DNA from 3 places in the Thermanaerosceptrum fracticalcis genome. Region 2 is predicted to be linked to each of the others. Evidence: riboswitches for the same ligand, from Rfam matches in the RefSeq annotation. Region 2 holds a riboswitch; each other region holds the start of a gene.

What was found. Region 2 has a riboswitch for lysine ahead of dapB (4-hydroxy-tetrahydrodipicolinate reductase). Riboswitches for the same ligand answer to the same signal wherever they lie in the genome.
Region 1: another riboswitch for lysine. It lies ahead of BR63_RS12865 (diaminopimelate decarboxylase family protein); the one in region 2 lies ahead of dapB (4-hydroxy-tetrahydrodipicolinate reductase).
Region 3: another riboswitch for lysine. It lies ahead of dapA (4-hydroxy-tetrahydrodipicolinate synthase); the one in region 2 lies ahead of dapB (4-hydroxy-tetrahydrodipicolinate reductase).

Annotation. Positions count from the first base shown of each region.
Region 1 covers NZ_CP045798.1:2,531,855-2,540,231, forward strand. Annotated here, with positions in the region: gene BR63_RS12865 (diaminopimelate decarboxylase family protein) at 389-1,642, opposite strand; lysine riboswitch at 1,747-1,925, opposite strand; gene metF (methylenetetrahydrofolate reductase [NAD(P)H]) at 2,213-3,097, shown strand; gene BR63_RS12875 (DUF4392 domain-containing protein) at 3,211-4,110, shown strand; gene BR63_RS12880 (GNAT family N-acetyltransferase) at 4,145-4,864, opposite strand; gene BR63_RS12885 (carbon-nitrogen hydrolase family protein) at 4,896-5,753, opposite strand; gene BR63_RS12890 (hypothetical protein) at 5,894-6,394, opposite strand; gene BR63_RS12895 (HD domain-containing protein) at 6,422-7,675, opposite strand; gene ilvA (threonine ammonia-lyase IlvA) at 7,928-8,377, opposite strand, start outside.
Region 2 covers NZ_CP045798.1:939,912-948,338, forward strand. Annotated here, with positions in the region: gene BR63_RS04935 (ribonuclease J) at 1-1,014, opposite strand, end outside; gene BR63_RS04940 (aspartate-semialdehyde dehydrogenase) at 1,345-2,367, opposite strand; gene dapB (4-hydroxy-tetrahydrodipicolinate reductase) at 2,619-3,407, opposite strand; lysine riboswitch at 3,619-3,801, opposite strand; gene BR63_RS04950 (YlmC/YmxH family sporulation protein) at 3,903-4,178, opposite strand; gene BR63_RS04955 (hypothetical protein) at 4,207-4,533, opposite strand; gene BR63_RS04960 (dUTPase) at 4,616-4,981, opposite strand; gene BR63_RS04965 (M16 family metallopeptidase) at 5,003-6,271, opposite strand; gene BR63_RS04970 (D-alanyl-D-alanine carboxypeptidase family protein) at 6,297-7,106, opposite strand; gene BR63_RS04975 (polysaccharide deacetylase family protein) at 7,173-7,874, opposite strand; gene BR63_RS04980 (polyribonucleotide nucleotidyltransferase) at 7,991-8,427, opposite strand, start outside.
Region 3 covers NZ_CP045798.1:2,181,780-2,190,206, forward strand. Annotated here, with positions in the region: gene BR63_RS11170 (NADH peroxidase) at 1-514, opposite strand, end outside; gene dapA (4-hydroxy-tetrahydrodipicolinate synthase) at 1,190-2,071, opposite strand; lysine riboswitch at 2,403-2,586, opposite strand; gene BR63_RS11180 (response regulator) at 2,839-3,627, opposite strand; gene trhA (PAQR family membrane homeostasis protein TrhA) at 4,188-4,868, opposite strand; gene BR63_RS11195 (hypothetical protein) at 5,363-5,746, opposite strand; gene BR63_RS11200 (M23 family metallopeptidase) at 5,750-6,337, opposite strand; gene BR63_RS11205 (hypothetical protein) at 6,337-6,603, opposite strand; gene BR63_RS11210 (trypsin-like peptidase domain-containing protein) at 6,617-7,435, opposite strand; gene BR63_RS11215 (LPD38 domain-containing protein) at 7,579-8,427, opposite strand, start outside.

The DNA.
Region 1 (8,377 bases), 1.6 Mb from region 2:
ATTGACAAAAAAAGTTAGATGAAGTTAGACATTAATACTGTTCGTTGGATTATAAATTTTTCCTTTATTTTTTTTTCGAATTTTTCTGATATAACATGTCATATCTCGACTAAATTTTTATATATTTAAGATTCAGCTCAAACTCTGTTAAAACAACAGCCGTACTCTTCAGCTCTGTATGTATAAAATAACAATATAAAAATCTCCCTGTTATAACAATATCTTTTGCTAACTTGTCAATGACAAATTGTTGTCATAAAACCGTGACAAATATGTAATAGATTTCCTGGGGAAGCTAAACTTCATACCAATCATTCCTTTAATTTTTCAGGATGAAAGTTGGAAGGCCGAAGTCTCCTCCGGCCTGATTTTTTGCTGGATAATTTAATTACAGCCTGGAAAAATCCAGGGTCTGGAAGAGATCTTCCAGGGTCTCCGCCCGACGGATCAATTCTACACTGCCGTCGGGTTTTAGGAGCAGTTCGGCAGAACGCAGTTTGCCGTTGTAATTGAAGCCCATGGCGTGCCCGTGGGCACCGGTATCGTGGATAACCACAATATCCCCGATATCGATCCTGGGCAGAGGGCGGTCAATGGCAAACTTATCGTTATTCTCACAGAGACTGCCGGTGACATCATAGGTATGGTCCAAAGGCCAGTCTTCTTTCCCTACTACGGTGATGTGATGGTAAGCGCCGTACATACCGGGACGCATAAGGTTGGCCATGCAGGCATCCAGCCCTACATAATTCTTGTAAATCTCTTTTTTGTGGAGGACCATAGCCACCAGGTAGCCATAAGGCCCGGTGATCATGCGGCCGCATTCCATGGCCAGTTTCAGGGGGTGCAGGCCGTTGGCCACGATCTTCTCCTCATAGGCCTTCCTAATCCCCCGGCCAATGTACTCCAGGTCTACCACTTCCTGTTCAGGCCGGTAGGGTATACCGATGCCGCCGCCGAAATTTACCAGTTCAATGCGAATATCCAGGGTACGATAAAGTTCGATGATCAGATCAAACATCATATTGGCGGTTTCGATAAAATAGTTGGGATCCAGTTCATTGGAAATCACCATGGTATGGATGCCGAAACGTTTGACACCCTTTTCTTTCATGATTTTATAGGCTTCAAAGATCTGTTTCCGGGTAAGGCCGTATTTGGCTTCTTCGGGATTGCCGATGATTGAGTTCCCACCCTCACGCAGAGGGCCGGGATTATAACGGAAGGAAATGATTTCAGGAATTCCTACATGCTTCTCCAGGTAGTCGATGTGACTGATATCATCGAGGTTGATAATGGCCCCCAGTTCAAAGGCTTTCTGGTATTCCACGGCCGGTGTGTCGTTTGAGGTAAAGACGATATTCTCTCCTACTATGCCTGCCTTTTCGGCCAGGACCAGCTCTGCCAGGGAACTGCAGTCGGCGCCGAAGCCTTCCTCCCGCAAGATCTTCAGGATATAGGGATTAGGGGTAGCTTTCACGGCAAAATATTCTTTAAAGGCGGGGGCCCAGGCAAAGGCTTGAATCAGTCTTCTGGCATTTTCCCTGATGGCTTTTTCATCATAGATATGAAAGGGAGTAGGGTGCTCTTTAATAATCTCTTCCAGCTGTGCTTTGGTAAAAGGCAACTTTTTCTCGGCCACGTAAATTTCCTCCTCTATATTTTTCATCTATATAAACAAAAAAGCAGCTTACGAGCACTTCCCGCAAGCTGCTTCATAAGGCAAAGGTCTGCCCCTGCCCTGCTGTACGAAATAGCGCTCCACCCAAAAAATATTGGGTGACAGTCTTGTGCTTATTCAACACAAGCCCAGCAAAGGTCCCCGGCCTGAAAACCTTCACTTCGGCGGCCATTCCTTTCCGTACCCGTCATCGCCGGCCTGCTCCCGATACGTACTCATAATATGCCGCGCCTCTACCATTAATTTATTCTATTGTGCAACAGAGCTCGAAGTCTGTCAATAGATATATTTTGACGGCATTGAGGTTCAAATATTATGGCAAAATGTGGTGGCTTATATTGACAGCACCTGATAAATATATTACAATTCATCACAATTAAACTGGGGACATTCCTGTCTCCAAGGAACTGCCCGCTCTTCAGCAGGTGTGTCCCCTTTCACCACGTTGGGGACATTCCTGTCTCCAAGGAACTGCCCGCTCTTCAGCAGGTGTGTCCCCTTTCCTATATATAAACTTCCGGAGGTGCCGCCATGTTGATCAAAGATATTTTTGCAACTAAGAAACCTGTGATTTCTTTTGAAATATTTCCTCCCAAAAAAGATAGTCCTATTGAAACCATTTACAACACCATCGAGGGCCTAAAGGATTTAAAACCCGATTTTATCAGTGTTACCTATGGGGCTGGCGGCAGCACAACCAACAGGACAGTAGAGATAGCGTCCCTGATTAAACACAAGTACGGCCTGGAAGCCCTGGCCCACCTCACCTGCATCGCCGCCACCAAACAGGAAATCGAGGGCATCCTTAATAGCCTCAAAGACAATGGTATAGAAAACATCCTGGCACTAAGGGGCGACTTACCCCAGGATCCTGATTTTAAGTTTCCCGACCCTCTCCATTACCAGTACGCCAAAGACCTTATCCTTCACATCCAGAGCCTCGGCAGCTTCTCTGTGGGTGCAGCCTGCTACCCCGAAGGGCACCTGGAGTGTGATGATATCGAAAAAGATTTAAGCTATCTAAAACAAAAGGTAGATACGGGTGTGGACTTCTTAATCACCCAGCTCTTCTTTGATAATGAAATTTTTTATGAATTTTTGGATCATATGGCAAGGGCCCGTATCAACGTACCCGTTACTGCAGGGATTATGCCGGTCCTGAACCGAAAACAGATCGAACGTATCACTTCTCTCTGCAAAGCTTCTTTGACCAAAAAGTTTATCAGGATTATGGAGCGGTATGAGCATAATCCGGAAGCACTAAAAGAGGCGGGTATCGCCTATGCTACGGAGCAGATCATCGACCTGCTCTCCTGGGGTGTGGACGGTATCCACATCTATACCATGAACCGCCCGGAGGTTACCAGGAAAATCGTAGAAAATATGTCGACGATCCGGTCAGTGATCAGTACCTAATTCTCCTAAATTGTGCAACAAGTATACTGTATTATATCAACCCTTTGCCGTGTTCAACCATTATATATAGATAATAACTGTTTGTTGGAAAAAAATACAAGGAGTTGCGGCACTTGCGTAAATCAGACTTCACCAAAATTGAGGAACTTATCTGCCAAGATTTAGGCGGGCGAGGGCTGGGAAAAGCTGCTCTCATTCCCGGAGACCTGGCCAGGGCCGCGGAAAAGCTGATGGACAGTACAACAGTACTTATTGTTACAGGCTTTGGCATAAAAGACACTCTTATAGGAGAAACAGATGGTCCGCTGGGCGCCCTCTCTTTGGCAGGAGCTTTGGAGGAATTGGGTAAAAATGCTGTTCTGATCACAGATCAATACTCCAGTCCCTTATTAGAGGCGGGCTCCACTCTTAAGGGCCTTTCCTCACCCCTTGAAGTCGTCCCTTATGACGGGGCCGAAATTTTCTGTGTAGATTTGATCAATAAATACCGGCCATCCATGATTGTAGCCATCGAGCGCCCCGGACGGGCCCGGGATGGACGCTTTTACTCCATGCGAGGAGAAGATTTAACCTATCTTATACCAAATACCGATCCCCTCTTTACTAAAGCGGCGGAGCTTGGTATTCCTACCGCTGCAGTAGGGGACGGGGGCAATGAACTGGGTATGGGGAAAATAGCCGACATTATTCAAAACTCTGTTTCTAACGGTACCCAGATCTGCGCGGTTACCAGGGCCGATTATGTGCTGGTAACGGGGGTCTCCAACTGGGGAGGCCACGGCCTCACAGCCGCCCTTTCCCTGCTTTCCGGAAAGAACCTTCTCCACGACAGGAAAATGGAAAAGGATTTGTTAGCTGCCCTGGTGAAAGAGGGAGCCATTGACGGCTGCAGCAAAAAGCGGGAGATGACCGTGGACGGGTTAAGCCTGGAAATAAATTTGGCAATCTTGGACGAGCTCCATCAGATAGTAGAAATGGAGTTACTAAAGGAGAAAAAAGCCGTATCCTTCTAAGAGAACAAAAAACGAGAAAAAACGACTGCCACCCTTAAAAGGTTTGCAGCCGTTTTTTTTGGCTTATGCGACAAGGGGGACGGTTCTCTTGTCGCAAAAAGGGATTTTTCCATTCCATCAAAACCCCATAGTGATGGGATTCTTCATCCTCCAGATAATTGGAAACTAAAGCCACAGGCACTCTGCCGCAGTGCAGGAGAAAAGTGATAACAGGGTCCTTTAATTCCCCTCTTACGACGGCTTCCAGATACTGTTCTGCCGTCATCTCCTGGGCTACGCGATGATAGCCGGGAATTCTACCGCCACCCAGCAAGCGGCGCAATCCTTTATACACTACCACTTCATACATGGACTGCATGAGCCATTTCCCTAATCCCAGTTTACGATAGGCAGGCCTGATACAGATATCCACCACGTAAAGAGTATCTCCGTTGGGGTCGTGGTTTCGAATGTAACCGTTATCCGTAATCTCGCTCCAGGTATGATGGGTATGGTTGTGGTCCAGTTTGACAATTAAACCCGTCATGGAACCGGCCAGGGTGCCTTCCACTTCCGCACACAAAGCTCCTTCGGGGAACAAAGTGATGTGATTATATAACTGCTCCTCATTCCACCAGAGTTCGGCAGGAAAAGGAGGAGGAAAGCTTTCCTGCTGGATACGGATTAAGCCGGGAAAATCTTTTTCCCGGTAAGAACGGATAACCCCTTGGACCGTACGGTCCCCGTCAAAGAAATAAAGTTCTTTGTAAAACATGCACCTTTTCACCTCCAACCCCCGGCTTAATTCAGTTCCAATCAGGATACAAATCGGTACGGCGGTCCCGCCAGGTGGTAACAGAGCCGGCTTCTCTAACCTGGTAGAGTAATGCTAAATCCAGGTCTGCTGTAATAATCATATCGTCGTTAATCTCCCCTTCGGCTAACAGGCCATGAGGAGGAAAGGGAATATCATTGGGTGTAATGACGGCTGCCTGCCCGAAATTGGCCCTCATAAAATCCACCGTGGGAAGACTCCCTACTGTACCTGTTGTCACCACATAGACCTGGTTCTCTATGGCCCGCGCATGGCTGGTATATCTTACGCGATAAAAACCATGGCGGTCATCGGTGCAGGATGGGCAAAAGATGACATCGGCACCCCGGGCCCGTACCATTCTCACAATTTCGGGGAATTCAATATCATAACAGGTCAAAAGGGCTATTCTACCCTTCTCTGTGTCAAAGACATGAAGTTCATCTCCCGGTGTAATTCCCCACTCCTTTATCTCCGTAGGGGTCATATGAAGTTTGGGCTGAACAGCCACCCGGCCATCGGGGTAAAAAAGATGAGCCGTATTATACAACTTACCACCCTCCCTGATGACGTGGGTTCCCCCGATAATATGCATTCCGGTGCTTCTGGCCAGCCCTGTAAAAAGTGAATAATACTGGTCCGTAAACTCCGGCAATTCTTGAATACTCAAGGCTCTGCCTTTTTTATCGCCTATTGACAAAAGCTGGGTAGTAAAAAATTCAGGAAACAAGACAAATTCAGCCCCGAACTCCTGGGCTGTTTTTACATAATGCTCCACCTGCCGGGCAAAATCTTGAAAACGCTTGATGGTATGCAGGTGATATTGAACCGCTGAGACTCTGAATTTCACAGGGTTATCTCCTTTCCTGAAGATGGTTCTTCTCTTTTATGCCAAATATAGCGCAACAGGTTATTCAAGTCAAGAAAACGACTTAAAGCAAAAGCTCTGTGTCCCTCCACTCCGAGGGCACAGAGCTTATATCTATTCACTCAATGCAAAATCTGAAATAATTCGTCATAAGCTGCAAAGGCTTGGTCAAAAAAAGCTGCCAGGTGGCCCTTAAAGGTGTGGAGCTTACCCTTAAGTTCCTCACCGTCTAAACCTTCGTTCTTAAAGAAGATGATGGAACTGAGAACCTCCAATACCCTGGTCTCTTGCTGGGAAAGGTATTGGACAATACTTTTTAGGTTCTGATCACGGCAAAGCCGGGTGGGATTGGAGGAATCAACAGCCTCAATAATATAAGTCCTATAGCCATATTCTTCTTCCTCGTTTTCCTTGAGAATACCAAATGATTCTCCTACGCTTAGGTCATTGGCCAATTCCTCGGAATAAACGCCGTAATAATTCCACTTAAACTGATAAGGCTTCAAGGGCGGGTCTGAAAGCTCTTGCAGTATGTAAATAATCTTTTGTATTTTCTTTCTCCCTCTGATTTTCCCCCCACACATGCTGATAACATCACGTAGGGCAAAGATGTTCTCAAGCATACTCTATCCCCTCCTTCACCAAGATATTTAAGGTTTGATATACCAGCGAATTGTATCCTTTTTCAGCGCATTGGAGGCTTGGACAATGATGCTGTCTTCCAGGGCCGATAAAGGTATAATCTCATCTTTCTCCTTGCAGACAAAGATCTCTTCCAACACATCCCGGGTGGTGTATAAATCTTTGTAGGCTACATTTTTGGAGCTATCCTCATAAAAGAAATATTTCTTTTCATCTTCACTGGAGTATTGGGCCAGAATTTCTTCCCTCTTTTTGTAATAGGCTATGGGCTCTTGGGGAGGAAAAACTACCTTGAGGGGTACACGGCAGAAAAGATATTCCAGGAGTTTATGTAAAACCGGGTCCTTCACCTTATTATACCATTCATTAAACCAGGACATCATTACAAAATCATCTAGCTGTAAATAATCCTCAATACTTATGGTAGAGTTGAATAAAGCTTCTATGACCTTATATCCGGCCAGCTTTTTATGTTCTTTCTCCAATATTCTCTTGATGAGGTTATTGACGATGGCTTCAAATGAGCGAATTACCTTGTGGTAGTACACATGAATGTACATATAGTGCCTGCCCAGCAGGTACTGTTCCAAGACATTCAAGCCTTTTTTATGATTGATCCCCACCACGGTTTGTCCTTTGACCGAGGGAAAAGTGGCCGTTTCAATACTAATATTTCGTAAGAGCCAGTCAACATCAAATTTTCCATAATTGGCTCCTGTCATATAGGAGTCTCTCAAAAGGTAATCAATTCTGTCGGCATCAAACTGGCTGGAAATAACGGAGGCTACATGGGTACTGGGATACTTCTTTTGCAGGACCTGGCAGACCCTTGCGGGGAAATCTGTACCAAATCTTTGCAGCCTTGTGTTTATTTCCCGGCATTCCAGAATAATCCTTGTGGACATTTCCTCATGTTCAAAATGTCCGCCCAAATTTTTGATGGCACCCTCCAGCATATGGCTGAAGGGCCCATGTCCGATATCGTGAAGCAGGGCCGCCGTGGTAATCAGTTTCTCCTCATCTTTGTTCAAAGTAAAATGACTGCTGTTTCTTTTGAGGGCCCGGATGACCCTCTTTGACATTTCATACACGCCCAGTGAGTGGGCGAAACGGCTGTGTTCTGCCGATGGGTAGACCAGCCAGGCTACGCCCAATTGCCTGATTCTTCTCAGCCGCTGAAAGGCATACGTATCGATAAGTTCCAGGACATCGTCTTCTACTTCGATAATGTTGTGAATAGGGTCCCTGATAACTTTGCCCATGCGCACGCTCCACTTAAAGAGGTTGTTTACTCCCTTATTCTACTTCCTGGGTATTTTATCCTCCCTTGTTTTGGTAAATATTTGGTGCGACAACGGGGACGGTTCTCGGTTGTCGCATTAATCACCTTAATCATGCTCTAAATACGATATCTTTACTAATTCCGATTAGCTTTGCTGGCTGCCGGACCGAAGTTTAGATCAATGTCTAACAAAAATGACACAACAATAACTTAGTGTCAGGCACCATACAAATCAAATGAGCAGGTTGAATAATTCCGGGCTTTCATTGATGACTGTATACCGGATACCTTTCTGTTTCATCCTTTCGATGAGCAAATCATAATCTTCTTTTTTGTTCAGTTCAATCCCCACCAGGGTGGGACCTTCTTCTTTATTGTTTACTTTGGTATATTCAAAACGGGTGATGTCATCACGAGGACCCAGGACTTCCACGACGAATTCCTTCAAGGCTCCGGGCCGTTGGGGGAAATTGATAATGAAATAATGTTTTAAACCTTCGTAAAGCAGAGATCTTTCCTTAATTTCCTGCATCCTTTCGATGTCATTGTTCCCCCCGCTGATGATACAAACAACATTTTTCCCCTTAATCTGCTCTTTGTAAAAATCCAGGGCGGCAACGGGAAGAGCCCCCGCCGGTTCCACAACTATGGCATTTTCATTGTAGAGCTCCAGGATACTTGT
Region 2 (8,427 bases):
TTCATTACCAGGTATGGGAGTGGCCGAGATGATCACGGTGTCACCGGGTACGATTTCCACCCTGCGGTGGTCAGACATAGCTATACGTGTCAGGGCCGACATGGGCTCCCCTTGGCTTCCCGTGGTGAGGACCACAACTCTATTGCGCGGATAGGAAGAAATATCATCCAGCTCAATTAAGGTATCGTCGGGAATATCCAGATAACCTGTTTCCTGGGCAATGCTGACCACGTTTACCATGCTTCGTCCGGCGATGGCAATTTTTTTGTTGTACTTGTAAGCTGCATTAATGGCTTGTTGGATACGGTGGACATTGGAGGCAAAAGTGGCAACGATAATTCTTTCTTTTGCCTGGCGAAAAGTTTCTTCAAAAGTTTGCCCAACGACACGTTCGGACATGGTAAAGCCGGGTCTTTCCACGTTGGTACTGTCGGATAGCATGACTAGAATTCCTTTTTGGCTTAATTCGGCGATACGTGTGAAGTCGGTGACAGCACCATCGACGGGAGTTTGGTCTAATTTAAAATCACCGGTGTGCAGTACTATACCTTCTGGTGTGTAAAAAGCGGAGCCAATGGCGTCAGGTATACTGTGGCTTACCTTAAAAAATTCGGCGGTAAAGTACGCACCTAATTTTACAGATTCCCTGGGACGAATAGGGATAAGTTTTGCATTTGCTACATTGTTTTCTTTTAATTTGGCCTGTAACAGGCCTAAAGTTAGTTTTGTTCCGTACACAGGAACATTTATCTCTTTTAAGACATAGGGCATGGCTCCGATATGGTCTTCATGTCCGTGAGTTAAGATGATTGCTTTTATCATTTCTTTATTTTCTATGAGATAAGTGGTATCGGGAATGACGATATCAATTCCCAGCATTTCATCTTCCGGAAACATGAGACCGGCGTCCACAACGATGATTTCGTTGTTGTAACGCAGGACCATCATGTTATTACCTATTTCTCCCAAACCACCCAGTGGTATCAAGAGAAGCTTATTGTCGTTTTCTGGCATTGCAGACCTCCTTTTTGCTATTGCATAAAAAAAAACCTTCTCCTATCCGTCCCATACAGAAGGTTTTATCATTCATAAGATAAACCAAACCGTCCCCTATCTTACATGTGTATTATAAGATATTTTAGACGCGGGTACAAGAGACACCGTGCAACTATCTTCCTTTCTATTATCACCCAAATAATTCCTTCTCATACAAAGAAAACTTGACTTCCAACAAGTGTAACGCTGTTGGAAGCCTTAGTTGCACTTGTGCCTGTGGTGCAAAAAGCAAAAGAGATGCTGTAAGCACAGGCTCATAGCATCTCTTTCAGCGTATAATCAAATATATTATCCGCAGAGGTAATGGCTGCTGTAAAGCAGGTTTCGTTTTAGCAACTCATCAAGAATTTGTACTGCATTGGTGGCTGCCCCTTTGCGCAGTTGATCACCCACAACCCACATGTTTAAGCCCCGGGGATTATAGATATCCTCTCTTAGGCGGCCCACAAATACTTCATCGTGGTCTGAAGCCTTAAGGGGCATGGGATAGATGTTCTTATCAGGTTCATCCATTAGGATGACACCTGGACTATCCGCCAGAACTTTTCGCACAAGGGGCAGCGGTATTTTTTCCTCTGTTTCAATATAAATAGATTCAGAGTGGCTTCTAATGACCGGAACCCGTACGGTTGTGGCCGTGATGGCAATGTTTTTGTCATCGAAAATTTTATGGGTTTCTTTTACCATTTTCATTTCCTCTTTGGTGAAGCCATTATCCTGGAAGACATCAATATGAGGGATCAAATTATAAGCGATTTGATGGGGAAATACTTTGGGCTGAATGTTGGAGGAATCATTTATCTGTTCATATAATTCATCAATGGCTTCTTTTCCTGCTCCGGAAACTGCCTGATAAGTGGAGACAATGATGCGTTTTATCGGTGAGATATTATGGATGGGTTTTAGGGCCATGCACATAATAATCGTTGAGCAATTAGGATTGGCAATAAGCCCTTTGTGGTTATTTAGAGCATGGGGATTTACTTCAGGTATCACCAGGGGAACATCATCATGTAAACGGTAGGTGCTGCTATTGTCGATGACTACTGCACCTTGCCGGAGGGCTTCAGTGGCGTACTCCTGACTGGCTTTCCCGCCGGCGAACAGTGCCACGTCCACTCCCTTAAAAGCCTGGCTGTTGATAGTTTCAACCTGATGTTCTTTGCCTTGAAAGCGAATTCTTGTGCCTTTAGAACGCTCTGTAGCGAACAATTTTATATGTTGTATATAAGGTCTTGTTTCTAAAATTTTTAATATTTCAGTACCTACAGCACCGGTGGCGCCAACAACTGCTATGTTCAATTTCTTCATTTTTGCATACCTCCATTTATTAAGTATTTTTGAAGCTTTCCCGAAAGATTGACGTATGCCGAAGTCCGGCTCCTGGCAAATCTTATATAGGTTTTGATATTTAACTACTATTGTATCACCCTTCGTGTATACGTCAAGGACAATTGTCTACGCCACGTGAACATCAATAAATATTATGGTTATAAATAACAATATGAATTATTCGATATTGCTAAACTTCTCATCGATGAGGAGCCGTCGCGTAAAAGCAATTAATCCAGGATATTTTCCAGCCCGATTTTCAGCCCCCTCAGGCATTTCACCTTTCTGACGGCCAAAAGAATGCCAGGAATAAAGGACTCTCTCGAAAATGAATCGTGACGTATAGTCAAGAGTTCACCTATACCGGCAAATAATACTTCTTGATGGGCCACCAGGCTCTTTAAACGGACACTATGAATGTTTACACCGTAAAATTGTCCACCCCGGCTGCAGTTATCCATTTGCACGGTTTCGCATATGGGAGAATTGGTATATCTCATGGCACAAGCTGTAGCAATGGCTGTGCCCGAGGGGCTATCAACTTTTTTGTCATTGTGATATTCAATAATTTCAGCCTGGGAGAAATACCTGGCAGCATCTCTCGCCCATTTCATCATAATGACAGCACCCAGGGAGAAATTAGGTGCCAAAAAAGCCCCTGTACTGCTGGCTTGAGCCAAGCTGTCAATCTCACTCATTTCTTCTTTAGAAAATCCAGTGGTCCCCACCACAACAGCAATACCCTGCTTTAAGGCAAGGGTAATATTCTTTTTGGCAGCTTCTTTATGGGTAAAGTCGATAATGACATCGGGTTGTGCTGTTTCGATAATGGACAGAAGATCATCATTAACTTGGACCCCCAATGGTTTCAAACCAGTTAATTCACCGATTTCTTTACCCACATTTTGCACATCACACGCACCGACAAGCTGTATATCGTCAGTTTTAGATATCCCCTTGATAATCTCCTGCCCCATCTTGCCACAGGCGCCTACTACTACTGCTTTAATCATGCTCATGCAAGCCACCTTACCTTTCCTCTAAATTATTTTATTGAGCAAATAATTAGGTGCTCATCGATGAGGACCTAATTATCAAATAGATACTCAACTAACAGCAGTATATGCGGACAGCAATATTGTGTGCCTCCCTTATGAAGAGAAAACGAAAAAACAGCTAAAGGGTCTACCTCTAGCTGTAAAAAGCTATAGTACCTCCTTCCTCTGCCCGTAGTGAGATAGTGCTCCACCTGGTAACGGGCCCTTACCAGATGACAGTTCTGCATTTCTTCAATGCAACCCCAGCATAGAGACCTGGATAGTCATCTACACTTCGGCGGATGCCCCTTTCCACCGGTTCATAGTGTCCCCACTCCCCGGCTTACTCTTGACAATCCGCGCCCCTACCCCACTCTTTTTGAGTGAGGTATCTTATTCAATTTTATTGTGTATTGTATACTAATATGTAAAATATGTCAATGATGGTGGTAAAATTTTTGTGGTGGTAAAATTTTTCTAATAGGGATATTTTTTATAACGCATATGGGATTCATCCAGCTCCACGATAATAACCTCAGAACCGATTTTACGAACGGCTTCCCAGGGTATGGTAAGATTATTTTTATCCCAAAGATTTAAAAGGCCGCCTTTGCTTGGTAAAATAATGGATTCAATGTTGCCGGTTTCCGCGTGAATGACTAAGTCGGAATCGGCTACCGTCCCCAGCCTGGCTCCGTTTTGGATATTGACAATATCTTTCCCGATCAGGTCAGTTAGTCTGACATTGTTCACGAATCTCACTCCATTCAAGTTTAGCGATCTACCTAAATCTGCGCAGCAAACTTAAAAACAGCGGTTGTAAGATGGCAATAACAATAGCTGCCAGTGCCAATGGATCAATTAAGAGGTTATCATAGATACACACTTTTTCCGGTAGTGACAGTTTTAGGAAAGAGGTAAGCAGTACCAGTGACAGATAAATCCCCCCGGCGATGGCCACCAGTTCACCTAAAGCGATAGAGGCCGGTGAGGCTACCGTACTTTCCACATTCTCCACACCGCGGGTCTTTTTAAGCCTCACTCTTGTGCGTACAGCCCAGGCCACAAGACCAATGAGAATTAAGGCTAGTATCCCCTTAATCAACATAAACATCCCCTCCTCTATTTAGAATATTATGCAAACTAGCCTCTCATAATGATAGAAAAAGAAAGAAGTAAGGAGTTTATCCTTACTTCTTCATTTCATATCCGGTTTTAGTGGACGTTCCGTCCTGCCTGCGGTGATTTTCTTTATTTTTGTCCATATACCTGGCATAAAGTTCGTCGGCAGTCATGCCCGTTTTAATACACATGCTGATGAGAAAATGTAAAATATCCACCAGTTCCTCTTTTACTGCCTCTAAGTCGATTTCTTTACGATTTTTCCACCATTTATAGTTGATTTCATTGAGCAGTTCTGCAACTTCTACATTAATGGCCATACATTCTTTTTGTAACCATGTTTCCAGGTCAAAATTAAGCTTACGTCCTTCTATCACTTTTTGGTCAAAGTTAGCCTGTTGTGCAAAAATGGCCTTCAGTTTATCCTTTTCCAACTTCTCTTCTCCTCCCCGGCCTTACCTGAGAAAATTATGCAAGTTTACCGGTTTTTCCAAAGGACCTATGGTACTTAAGGTAAAATGATAATTGTTAAACAAAGTGTTGGCAATGGATTTTACGTCTTCCAAGGTCACAGCAGATATTCTTTTTACTACTTCTTCGGGTGTAATGATTCTATTGAGGCATAGTTCAGTACGGCCGATTCTGGTCATACGGCTGCTCACACTTTCTAATCCCAAGTATAAGTTGCCTTTTATTTGTTCTTGGGTTCGCCGCAGTTCCCTTTCCGTGATACCATTTTCCATAATATCTGAAACTTCCTTGATTAACAGCCTGATAACTTCATCGTATTTCGCAGGGCTTGTGCCGGCATAAAAGGTGAATAGTCCCGTATCACAAAAGGCCGAGTGATAACTATAGACAGAATAGGCCAGTCCTCTTTCCTCACGGATAGACTGTACCAGGCGTGAGGATAAACCGCCGCCTAATACATTATTTAAGATATAAACGCTGTATATTCTTTCGTCACCCTGGGGTAAACCGGCCGTTCCCAAACAGATCTGGACCTGTCCCGTATCCCTGGAAATGTTGGATGTATCGGCATGGGTACTTCTCGGCGGAACCAGCCCCTCCGGTTTTTTGGCGGGTTTAATTTTTGCAAAAATCCTGGCAATCTTGTTTTGCACAGTTTGATGGTCGATATTGCCCGCTACGGCAACCACAATGTTATTTGCCGTATAATGCTTGTCCATATAGTTGATGATATCATTGCGTGTAATCGCTTCCAGGGAATTGACGGTACCCAGTATAGGTTTACCCAGAGGATGGTCGGGCCAGGCTGTTTGCACAAATAAATCATGAATCAGTTCATCAGGGGTGTCCTCGTACATCTTTATTTCTTCTTCAATGACTCCCCGTTCTTTCTCAATGGCTTTTTCCGTAAACGTGGAGTTAAAAAACATATCGCTCAGCACATCGAGGGCTAAATCAAAATGTTCGTCCAATATTTTGGCGTAATAACAGGTAAATTCTTTGGTGGTAAAGGCGTTAAGCTGTCCACCTACTGCATCTAAAGCTTCCGCAATGTCGGAGGCGGAACGGTTTTCCGTTCCTTTAAACATCAGGTGCTCGATAAAATGAGAAATACCGGCTATTTTTTCATTTTCATGGCGGGAGCCCGCCCCTACCCAAATGCCAAGGGCTACTGACCTCACGACCGGTACTTTCTCTGTAACGATGCGGACGCCGTTATCCAATTGTATTTTGACAAAATCGTTGGTATGCATAGAAAAACCCCTTTATTTGCAAGATTTAATCGCCGGTTAGCTGCCGTAAGCCATATTCTAATAACCTTTTAGCATCGCCAAATCGGTCTTTCGTATTTAATACTACGGCAATCACTTCACGACCTTTATATTCGGCTGAGGCTACCAGACACTTACCCGCTTTAAACGTGGTACCGGTTTTGACGCCTGTGGCTAAGGGATAAGTCCATAACAAATAATTTGTATTCTTGATAAATTGCGTGCGCCTGGGACTTTCCCAGTGTACGTGATAATACTTTTTTTTTACTATGTCGGCAAAGATTGGGTTTTCAAGGGCATATCGTGTTATTAAAGCTAAATCATAAGCCGTGGTAAGATGCTTAGGGTGTGGTAAACCATGAGGGTTATAAAAATCTGTTTGCAAAGCCCCTATGGTTTTTGCTTTGAGATTCATTAAACCCACAAATTCCTCGACACTGGGGGCTATTTCTTCCGCAATAGCTACACAGCTGTCATTGCCAGACCTGATCAGGGCACCATGAATAAGCTCCAGGAGACGAATTTTGTCACCCTCAACAAGCCCCAGAGCTGCTTCACCAGTCGAGGCAGCCCTAAAGCTTACTTCGACAATTTCTTCGGTATTTCCTGTCTCCAGGGCCAGAATAGTTGTTAAGATTTTCGTCGTACTGGCAGGCGGCATTGGCTTAAAACAGTCCTTTTGAAAAAGAATTTTTCCTGTTCTGCCATCGAGAAGTATAGCGGATTTGGCATAGACAACGGGCCCTTCACCTCTTGCTTCTAAGGGAAGGAATAAGCAAAAACTGATACTGAGAATGAGAAAGGCCTTTTTCAACATGATCTCACCTTGTCTGTCTGTCTTTGCCTTTAGTATGGCCTATCAGCTTAGAAAATAAAGATGATGCTATTGTAATATTTCACTAACCGTTTTAAGGGTAAAACCTTTATCTTTTAAGGCATCAATCAGGGCCGGCAAGGCATCAAGGGTACATTTTTTAGGATGCATTAACACAATGACACCGTTATCAGCCTTGGAAAGGACCCTATGTTTGATTACTTCCGCTGAAGGATTTTGCCAGTCCACTGTATCAGCCGTCCACATAATGGTCTTATAACCCAAAGCTTCTGCGGCAGCAACCACGTGGGGCTTATGTTCACCATAGGGTGGAGCAAAAATTTTACTCACGGTGATACCCAAGTCCTGCAATACTTTTTCCGTATCCCTTATTTCTTTCTTGTTTTGTTCAAGGCTAAGTTTATCGGCATGGGGATGAGAGTACCCATGATTACCGATTTCATGTCCTTCTTTGGCAATCTGCTGCACTATCTCCGGAAACTTCCTGGCAAATCTTCCTGTGATAAAAAAGGATGCTTTAATATTTTTGCTGCGAAGGGCTGCCAGCATACCCGGCAGAACATCTTCGCCCCAGTCCACATTGATAGTAAAAGCCATAGTTTTGTCTTTGGTGTTACCCAGGTAAATGGGATTAACAGTGGGCACGTCTTTATCCCTAAAGTAAATCATGGAGCCAAATACCAATACAATCACAACAGTCAACATTATGAATAGTAAAATATGTTTTTTCCTTAGAAAAATAATATACATCAAAAATTCACCCCTAAGAATAGTGTCAAATAATCTATATGCAAGAAAGGGGGTGAATAAGTCAAATTGCAATAAAAATAAAGCGATTTTGCCAATCGCTTATTTTTAATGGTCTATTATTGAACCGTGGTTTTTTGCTGTCGTAATGCTTCTTTCCGTGACAAGTTGATCCTGCCCTGCCTGTCTATTTCCGTCACTCTTACCAGGATTTCATCACCGATGGAGACAACATCCTCCACTTTGCCCACTCTTTCCTCAGCCAGGTGAGAAATGTGCACCAGCCCTTCTTTCCCCGGCATGATCTCCACAAAGGCCCCGAAATTAGTGATACGCGTGACCTTACCTATATAAATTTTGCCTACTTCCACATCTCTTGTTAAATCTTCAATAATCCGCAAGGCCTTCTTCCCGGCTTCCACATCAACTGCTGCAATAAAGACCCGACCGTCATCTTCAATATCAATTTTTACACCGGTATCCTCAATAATTTTCTTGATGGTTTTGCCGCCAGGACCAATAACATCCCGGATTTTATCGGGATCGATCATGGTGG
Region 3 (8,427 bases), 1.2 Mb from region 2:
CTGCACCATGCCGTGCTTCATCTTTACACATTTCATGTACCGTGTCATGAATTGCATCGTAACCAAGCTGCTTTGCCTTTGTGGCCAGATCCTTCTTGCCCTGGCAGGCACCATGCTCTGCTTGCACCCTCATGGTCAGATTTGTTTTGGTATCGGCGGTAACAATCTCTCCCAGCAGTTCTGCAAACTTTGCCGCATGCTCTGCTTCTTCAAAAGCAATTCTTTTATATGCCTCAGCAATTTCGGGATAACCTTCGCGGTCCGCCTGTCTGCTCATCGCCAGGTACATTCCAACTTCTGTACACTCACCCGTAAAATTGTCCTTTAAAGCTTGCACAACTTCAGGATCTAAGCCCTTAGCAACACCAATTTTATGCTCATCAGCCCAATTTAAATCTCTACCTTCTGCTTTTTCAGTAAATTTCTCAGCTACAGCACCGCATTGGGGGCATTTCTCAGGCGCAAACTCCCCTGTATGTACGTAACCACATACACTGCACATAAATTTTTTCATTGTAATTCCTCCTTGTATATTAAGAAATTCTTAATGTTTATATATTAATAATAGTAACAATTACTATAATTGTCAAGAGGTTTTTCATAAGAAATTACCTTAGTGTGCTGCGACAAAGGGGACGGTTCTCGTTGTCGCATATTCTCACCCCAGATCCATCCAATACTACGTCTTCCGTCTTTTCTGGTTTAAAATTTAAAATATTCCAAAAGCCACGCTCCTGTTTTTGATGCAATAGAAGTGTAACACGCAAAACATCTAAAAAATCAGGAGGTAAACCATGAATCACTATGAGCAAGAGATCGATATGTGCTATGAACTCAAAGAAACTCCCAAATCTTCCAAAGAGTCATATTTCCGAAGAGTAAATACATTCATCCAGTTTATACACGAACCGTCCCCAATGTCGCCAACATCATTTCCCTTTTTTTGAATGTCCTAAACACACAAAACCACCTCAACAGCTTCCATCCTGAGAGGTGGTTTTGTGAAGCGCTCATTTCTTTCCTAATGGAAGGTACAGTTAATGTTGACAACGATTAAAACCTGCGAATTTTCCTGCAATAGATCCTAAATCATAGCGGCCTTTCCAACGATCTTCGTAGGACCTTTCGATTCTTCCGCCAGCGTACTTATTGCATTAAACCCCAAGAGCATCTCTCTAAACGAAATAAATTAAATAAGATTTAGCTTAGTTAAAGCTTCTGTTATGGTTTCCGTTTCTTTTGCTGAAGCTTCAACCAGAGGGAGGCGCAGCTTACCTGAAGGTAACCCCAAAAGAGATAAAGCTTTCTTCACAGGAATAGGGTTAGTCGTCACAAAAATTGCCCTAAAAAGAGGAAAAAGCTGCTGGTGAATAACTCTAGCCTGATGAACATCACCGCTCATGTATGAATCAATCATTTTTTTAAGGGAATTTCCTATAAGATGGCCTGCTACGCTTACCACACCATAAGCACCTACAGATAACATGGGAAGAGTTAAGCTGTCGTCTCCGCTAAAAATTAAGAAATCTTCCGGGAGAAGAGTCTTTAGGGTGGAGACCTGGTCAAGATTCCCCGCAGCTTCTTTCAAGGCTACAATGTTCCCTATGCCTGCAAGTCTGGCCACAGTTTCTGGCAATAAATTTGTCCCGGTTCTTCCGGGGACATTATATAACATGACGGGAAGTGAGGTTTCAGTCGCTATGGCCTTAAAATGCTGGTACATACCCTCCTGGTTAGGTTTATTATAATAAGGTACAACAGCCATAATCCCGTCCACACCGATTTTCTCGGCCTCCTGTGTCAGGTAAATACTGTCCGCCGTGGAATTAGACCCTGTACCGGCAATAATCTGCCCCTTGTTTCCGACGGCCTCTTTAACAGCAGTAAAGAGACTTAATTTTTCTTTTAGAGATAAGGTAGGAGATTCCCCAGTAGTTCCTGCAATAACAAGACCGTCATTACCCGATTCGATGAGGTACAGAGCTAACTTTTGTGCACCCTCATAATCCACGCTTAAATCATCTTTAAAAGGTGTCACCATAGCCGTAATCATTCGGGGAAATTTACTCATTAAATAACAGCTCCTCTCCTTCTATAGCATTAATTACTTCTCTCTTTGTCATCGTCAAAAATTTATACCGTCCTTGTTGCTGCCCCTTTTCTTAACTAGCCAGCATTAACCCAACCTTTCATATAAATTCGAATTATCCTTAGATACTCATCGATGAGGACCCCCTTCCTGCTTCTGACCCTGCAACTAGAAGCAGTATATGCATAAAAAAGTTAAAGGTGCAAAGGGAGTCACTTGAAATAACCTTCTACAGATTAAGAAATGACTACAAAAAAAGCTAAAGGCATTAACCTTTAGCGTAACCGCTCTGGTTACCCCCCTTCCCTGCCCCTGGTGAGATAGTGCTCCATCTGATAACGGGCTCATATCAGATGACAGTCCTGCACTTCTTCAATGCAGTCCCAGCGTGAAACCTTGGCCGGTCTTCCACACTTCGGCGAACGCCCCTTTGGTCCAGTTCCTCGTTGCCACACTCCCTGGATTACTCTTGGCGATTCGCGACCCCTACCTCACTCTTGGGAGTGAGGTAAAAAATATTAGGTTTTTGCACATTATAGCATGAATTAAAATTACACGTCAATCAAAACTCATTAAGTCCTTCAATAATATCGGAAATATACCCAGAGCCCGCTGCATTTAATACCTTGACCGCATACAATTCGGCTTCAGGAGCAACACCCTCTCACTGGCAGGCCCAGTCAGCACTACTGCCGCATTTATTAATGGTAGATCCTTAATTTTTAGATATGCAGCGTAATGTACTCGCATTAGCCAGACAGTTTTTTTCCCAAATTATTTAGGAGTTCTTGTTCATTAACACCGTCTTTTGGAAAAGTCACTAGGGCTAAATCTATTTTCTGGATCCCTTGCTCAGTAAACCACTTGCGAAATTTTTCTGTTACCACTGCTGCTCCTTCAGCACCAGTAAGCGGTAAAACCAGCAGCAGATTGCGTTTCCTGGTAAGGAATACGGAGTCTATTTCTCTCAATTGCTCCTTCACTTTATTCCGGAGGTTGACAAGTTCTTTTAAGTGGGGTAAGCTCCGCATTTCATCCGGCATCCTAATCTCTAGTAAAGAGAGTAAGCTACCGCCACGCTGGGCCCGTTTGACCTCATTGCGGACCTGCTCTTCTAATTCGGCCTCGGTCCAAGCCTCCCTGTTATCCTCAGGGGGAACCAAGGGTCCAAGGACGCCCTCTACCCGTTCCAGTAAACCTTCTTTGGTAAAAGGCTTCCGGATGTAGTTAACGGCACCAGCTTTTAAAGCCCTTTGCACGGTGACCCGATCTGCACGACCTGTAAGTATAATGACCGGCAGGTAGGCCCACGCTTGCTCGGAACGCATCCTTTCCAGGGCAGTAAGGCCATCCATCCCTGGTAGGGTGATATCCAGGATAATCAAGTTTACCTCCTGATAGCGTTTTGGGAAACGAAAGAGGTCCTCTGCATTGACTAATTCCAATACTTTTACGCCGTACTGTTCCAGGGTTCGCTTTACTTCCAGGCGAACTATGTTGGAATCTTCTACAATCAAAACCTTTTTTTCTGTTGACACTTACTTTTCTACCTCCTTAAAAAGTAGAACAGGTCCCGGCCAGCTTCCTTGGCCCGGTACATAGCGGCACCAGCTGCCCTAAGAAGTTTTTTCACCTGTAGCCCCGTCTTCCGGGAAACAGGCTACTCCTACGCTAATAGTTCCGAGTAATACGCTATCATCGACTATCTCAATCAAATAATGATTCAACAATTAATTTAGAATTCCTGCCAAGTTTAGACAATTTCAATAATGATTCGATTCTGTTATGTTAATAATAATTACTTTTAGCGGTTATTTAGTATTCTATGCTTCTTATGGTAAAGAATCTGTTATGTACAAATACCGGTGGTATACCACAGGAATTTATGATTCCTAGGAATTACAAAGTCTATATGGCTCAACCGATTCTAGATATAGATAAGGCATTAGAAGAAATTTCACAAAATAGAGGGATTTTGTACGACCCTGCGGTGTTAGACGTTTGTATGAAAATTATTAACAAGAATGGCTTTAAATTAATGTAAAAGGAGCCACAGTAGGTACCGATAACGTCCAAGGTAAACAATGCCAAGGCATCATTACAAAGCTAAATAAAATAAGAATCCTAAGTAATGAACTGTACTCCCACCCAAAACAAACAAATGCCATATCCCATGATTAAACGGTATCCTTTTCCATAAATAAAAGATTACACCAAAGGTATACATCAAGCCACCTGTTAATAACCAGGTAAATAATCCTTGAGGTATCATCTCTAACATAGGCTTAACAGCTATCATAATTAGCCATCCCATAATGACATATAGGCCGATAGAAAAATATTTCATTTTCTCCAGATTGACAACTTTGAGAATGATTCCTCCTATGGCTAGAGCCCAAATAATGCCGAAAATCGTCCAACCCCAAGTGCCTCGCATAGATACAAGTGTAACTGGCGTGTAGCTGCCGGCTATCAGTAAGTAAATAGAAATATGGTCAAAAACTCTTAACACTCTCTTAGACTTCTCATGAAAAACACTATGATAGAGGGTGGAAGATAAGTAGAGGAAAAACAATGTAAAACCGTAGATGCTAAAACTTACTATTCGCCATACATCACCACGGATACTTGCAAAAGCAACGAGTATGACCAGGGCAGCGATACTAAATAGAGCACCGATACCATGACTTATACTGTTAAAAATTTCTTCTGCCAGACTATATCTGTTTATTAGTTTTTCATTATTGTTTCCAAAACCCATGAAGGCGCCGTTAGTCATCTGATTAATTCACCTCTAGCTATTATCTTGTTGGTTTATATTATATCCTATTTCCAGTTAATCATTTGCTATAATATGGATATTTTAAAAAGTGGCTTATAAAATCAAAAAACACACACCTAGCCGGTGTATGTTTTTATTTAAATTTTGGTGGAGGTGAACTAATACTCTTAAAAACCCTAACTTTCACCCTTTGTTACTAGACCACGAAAAAAGGACCGCGATAATGCGATCCCTTTTCGGTAACATCCCTTTTCGTTTGTATTATGCCTCTCTACCGGCAAGCCAACTATCCCCTTTTTATAGGCCCCCACCAATGTGTTCGACGGTCACACATTGTGTCTCATCCGTCCCGAGTAGAGAAGCAGGAAAGCTAAGTGATCATGCGCCCCAATTTTACACACTAGATATAGGAAAAACTAAGGGAAAGAAAAAGTATTAAATTTTTTTGCATGGGTAGCATGGGGGCCCTCGTCATTCCCACCTCCCCTCTTTTAGTATTTTTTGGCCAATTCAATATCCTGCTTGGCCTTGCCAGCAATGGCTTTTTGTGTTTCCTTGAAGCTTTCTACCAGGCTAAACAACGTATGTACTCCAAGGGAACCACCGGCCATAAATATTGCCACTAATAAAACACCAACAAAAGGAATCTTAAAAGGAACATTGATAATTACAAACATATCCAGGCTCGCCCCGTAAGAAATCACTACAGAGAAAACAAAGGCAACAACAATCTGCCATACAACATAATCGTTGCTGAGCTTCTGCAAGCGCGGCGCAGCCTTGAATATTATTTCCACAGCCCTTTCCACGACAATAGCCAAAAAAACAACCACCCCAACCAAAGACCAATTAACCGTAACCAAAGCACCGTCCATGAATTACGCCTCCTTTCCCTTTCCCGCCAGTGTAATGATCTCTAAAAACTCATCCTCATTGTGCCAATTCACAGCAGCACCGGCCATTTCCAAAGGCTTTCTAGCCTCCACAAACACTTTGCCGTCAGCTACGCGACGAAGTACTTCCAGGCGCTCCCCGTCCACGGAACCGGCGATAACTTTATAACCGGACAAGCCAATCATGGCCAGAGGATCTACATATGCACCATACAACTTGATATCAAAGTGGAGATGGGGACCTGTGCTTTTACCACTTGTCCCTATTTCTCCAATCAATTGGCCTCTCGTAACTCTTTGCCCAGCTCTTACGTGAACCTTAGATAAATGGCTATAGTATGTTTCTGCCGTTCCGTCATGGGATAAGATAACACGAATCCCGTATGCCCCACCGCTGTTTCCAGCAGATTTCACCCTGCCGTCTGCAGCCGCATAAACAGGAGTACCGGTAGGAGCCGCAATATCTATACCTGTATGGAACTTCTGAACTTTTTCAATAGGGTGAAAACGTAATCCGTAATCGGAAGTAATAACTCCGCCTTGGACTGGATAAGAAAAATTGTGGCCGCTCATTATTGAATCACTCCAATCTTAGAAAGCCATCCAACCAATATCTGCCCCGCTATTAAGAAAAACACGGCCCATGCACCCAATTTCATCATGTCGGTTCTAAACTCTTTGAAGTCGGCCTTCGTCACCTGGGCCTTTTCAAAGTCGTCCATTCTTTTATCAGCTTCGTCCTGACGGACCTTGAGTTTCTCTGTACATTTCTCCAGATTTTCAAGTTTATTTTGGTGTATACCCCAATCCTTTTCATGCATACAAACTTCGTGGGCCATGTCTCCACCTCCCTTAAAAGAGATTAGCAAAGACTATTTCGCGAACTTGTTCACCAGCAAAAGCCACTTTGCCGCTTTTAGCTTGCTGATATACATGGGCCACTTTGTAATAAGGAGATATGAACCCGATATTAGATACGGGAATAGTCTTTTGCTCATCGGCCCACACAATTATGAATGTTGGCAATCCTATGAATTGCCCTTTTACATTAAACGCTCCCCCACCGCTATTTCCGGGGTTAATCGCGGCATCAGTTTGAATCCATTCGTTTCCACCAATCACCCGCTTGCTGCAGGATACAATCCCCGCGCTCACAGTATCAGTAAAGCCCAAGGGGTTCCCAATACAGAAAACCTTGTCCAAGAGCTTTACTGGCTCATCCGGGAACTCTACCGGCATTAGCAGCCCTGAGTCGGCAGCAATTTTTAAGATGGCTATATCCTGGCCTAAGTCGCCGTAAAGGACCTTCGCATTAATGTTGGCCGGCAAAGAATCAAGGATAACATTTATTTCCTGAGAAGGGTCAAGACCATCTAATACGACATGACAGTTAGTTGCTATGTATCCGTCTTTGTCAAGGACGATACCACTTCCAAGCGAAGTGCGTCCATCCTTTAATTTTGCCCTTACAGTTACCACAGACGGCAGCAAAGGAGGAATAAGCTCGTACTCGTGGGTTTGGGCCTTCTCGATGAAAGATAATACTTCTGCCCTTTTGATTAATTCCTCCGGCTTGAAAGTGTTGTCCGGATAGCCGGAAACGGCCTTCTTCTTCAACATGCGCTCAATCAAAGAATAATACCATTTTCCAGGCAATACATCTTTAAACAACTCCAACACCTTCTTTCTAAAAAATTAGGGAGGCTAAAAGCCCCCCTTGGCAGGGGTAATCCCTTATCGCATCTCCCTCTTTTATCATGCCATAATTCGACAAATTTGTGGGATGTTCGACAAAATATTACCGCCTATTTAGTCTATTTTCTTAAAAAATTTTCTTCGTAAAACTTATTCACAGCTCGAACAATATCAATCATGTCAGACCGTACTGCTGCAGCTTCCAGGGTCTTATTAGGCCTATCCGACTTCTCGATAAAGTGCAGCGCATCCTCCAGGACATCTATAGCCTGAGAGGCTGCATTAAAGACATTATTGACTGCAGCCAATTCCCCAGGCAACTTCTGCCCTTCGTGCAAGCGCCTGTAATCAGCCACCTGAGTTTCCACCTGCTTCTTATAATCATAAAAATCACTCACCGACTGGGGTTGCCGGTACGCATCTGCCACAAAACCTTGAGAAAGCCCTCCCAGGACCGGAATACCAGGCTTGCCTCCGAAAGTCATATCAATGGATTCCAGGAACACCCGGCCTAAAGTACCGGTATACCCTTCTATAAGCCGCTGCAGCCGTTTGGGCGACTTAAATGCTTCCGGTATTCCCGGCACATCTGCAAGTCCCTCACTGATCTTTCGCACAAGAATACTGGTGTATTCGTTATACTGCAACTCCGGTGAAACCCGTTTGTCCGATTCGCTTAAAATCGGATTACCGCGCCAATCTCTACCGGTTGCGTCGCGGTAGAAGGGTTCAATGGCAGATGGAATGATCTCAGGGACCAGGGCTTGATTAATGGTCTGTGCAAACTCCTTCCAGGCATTAGGATTATCCTTTAGGTATTTATCCAGCAACCTTTCCGGAATAGCCCCAAACATAATCCCAAGCTCCCACGGCCTCGGCACCGGGAAAAACCAGCGTGTAGTTTTTGGGTCCCCAAGGGGTATATTCCAGAAGAAATCCCGGCGCCACCAGGGTAGTTCCCGGTAATT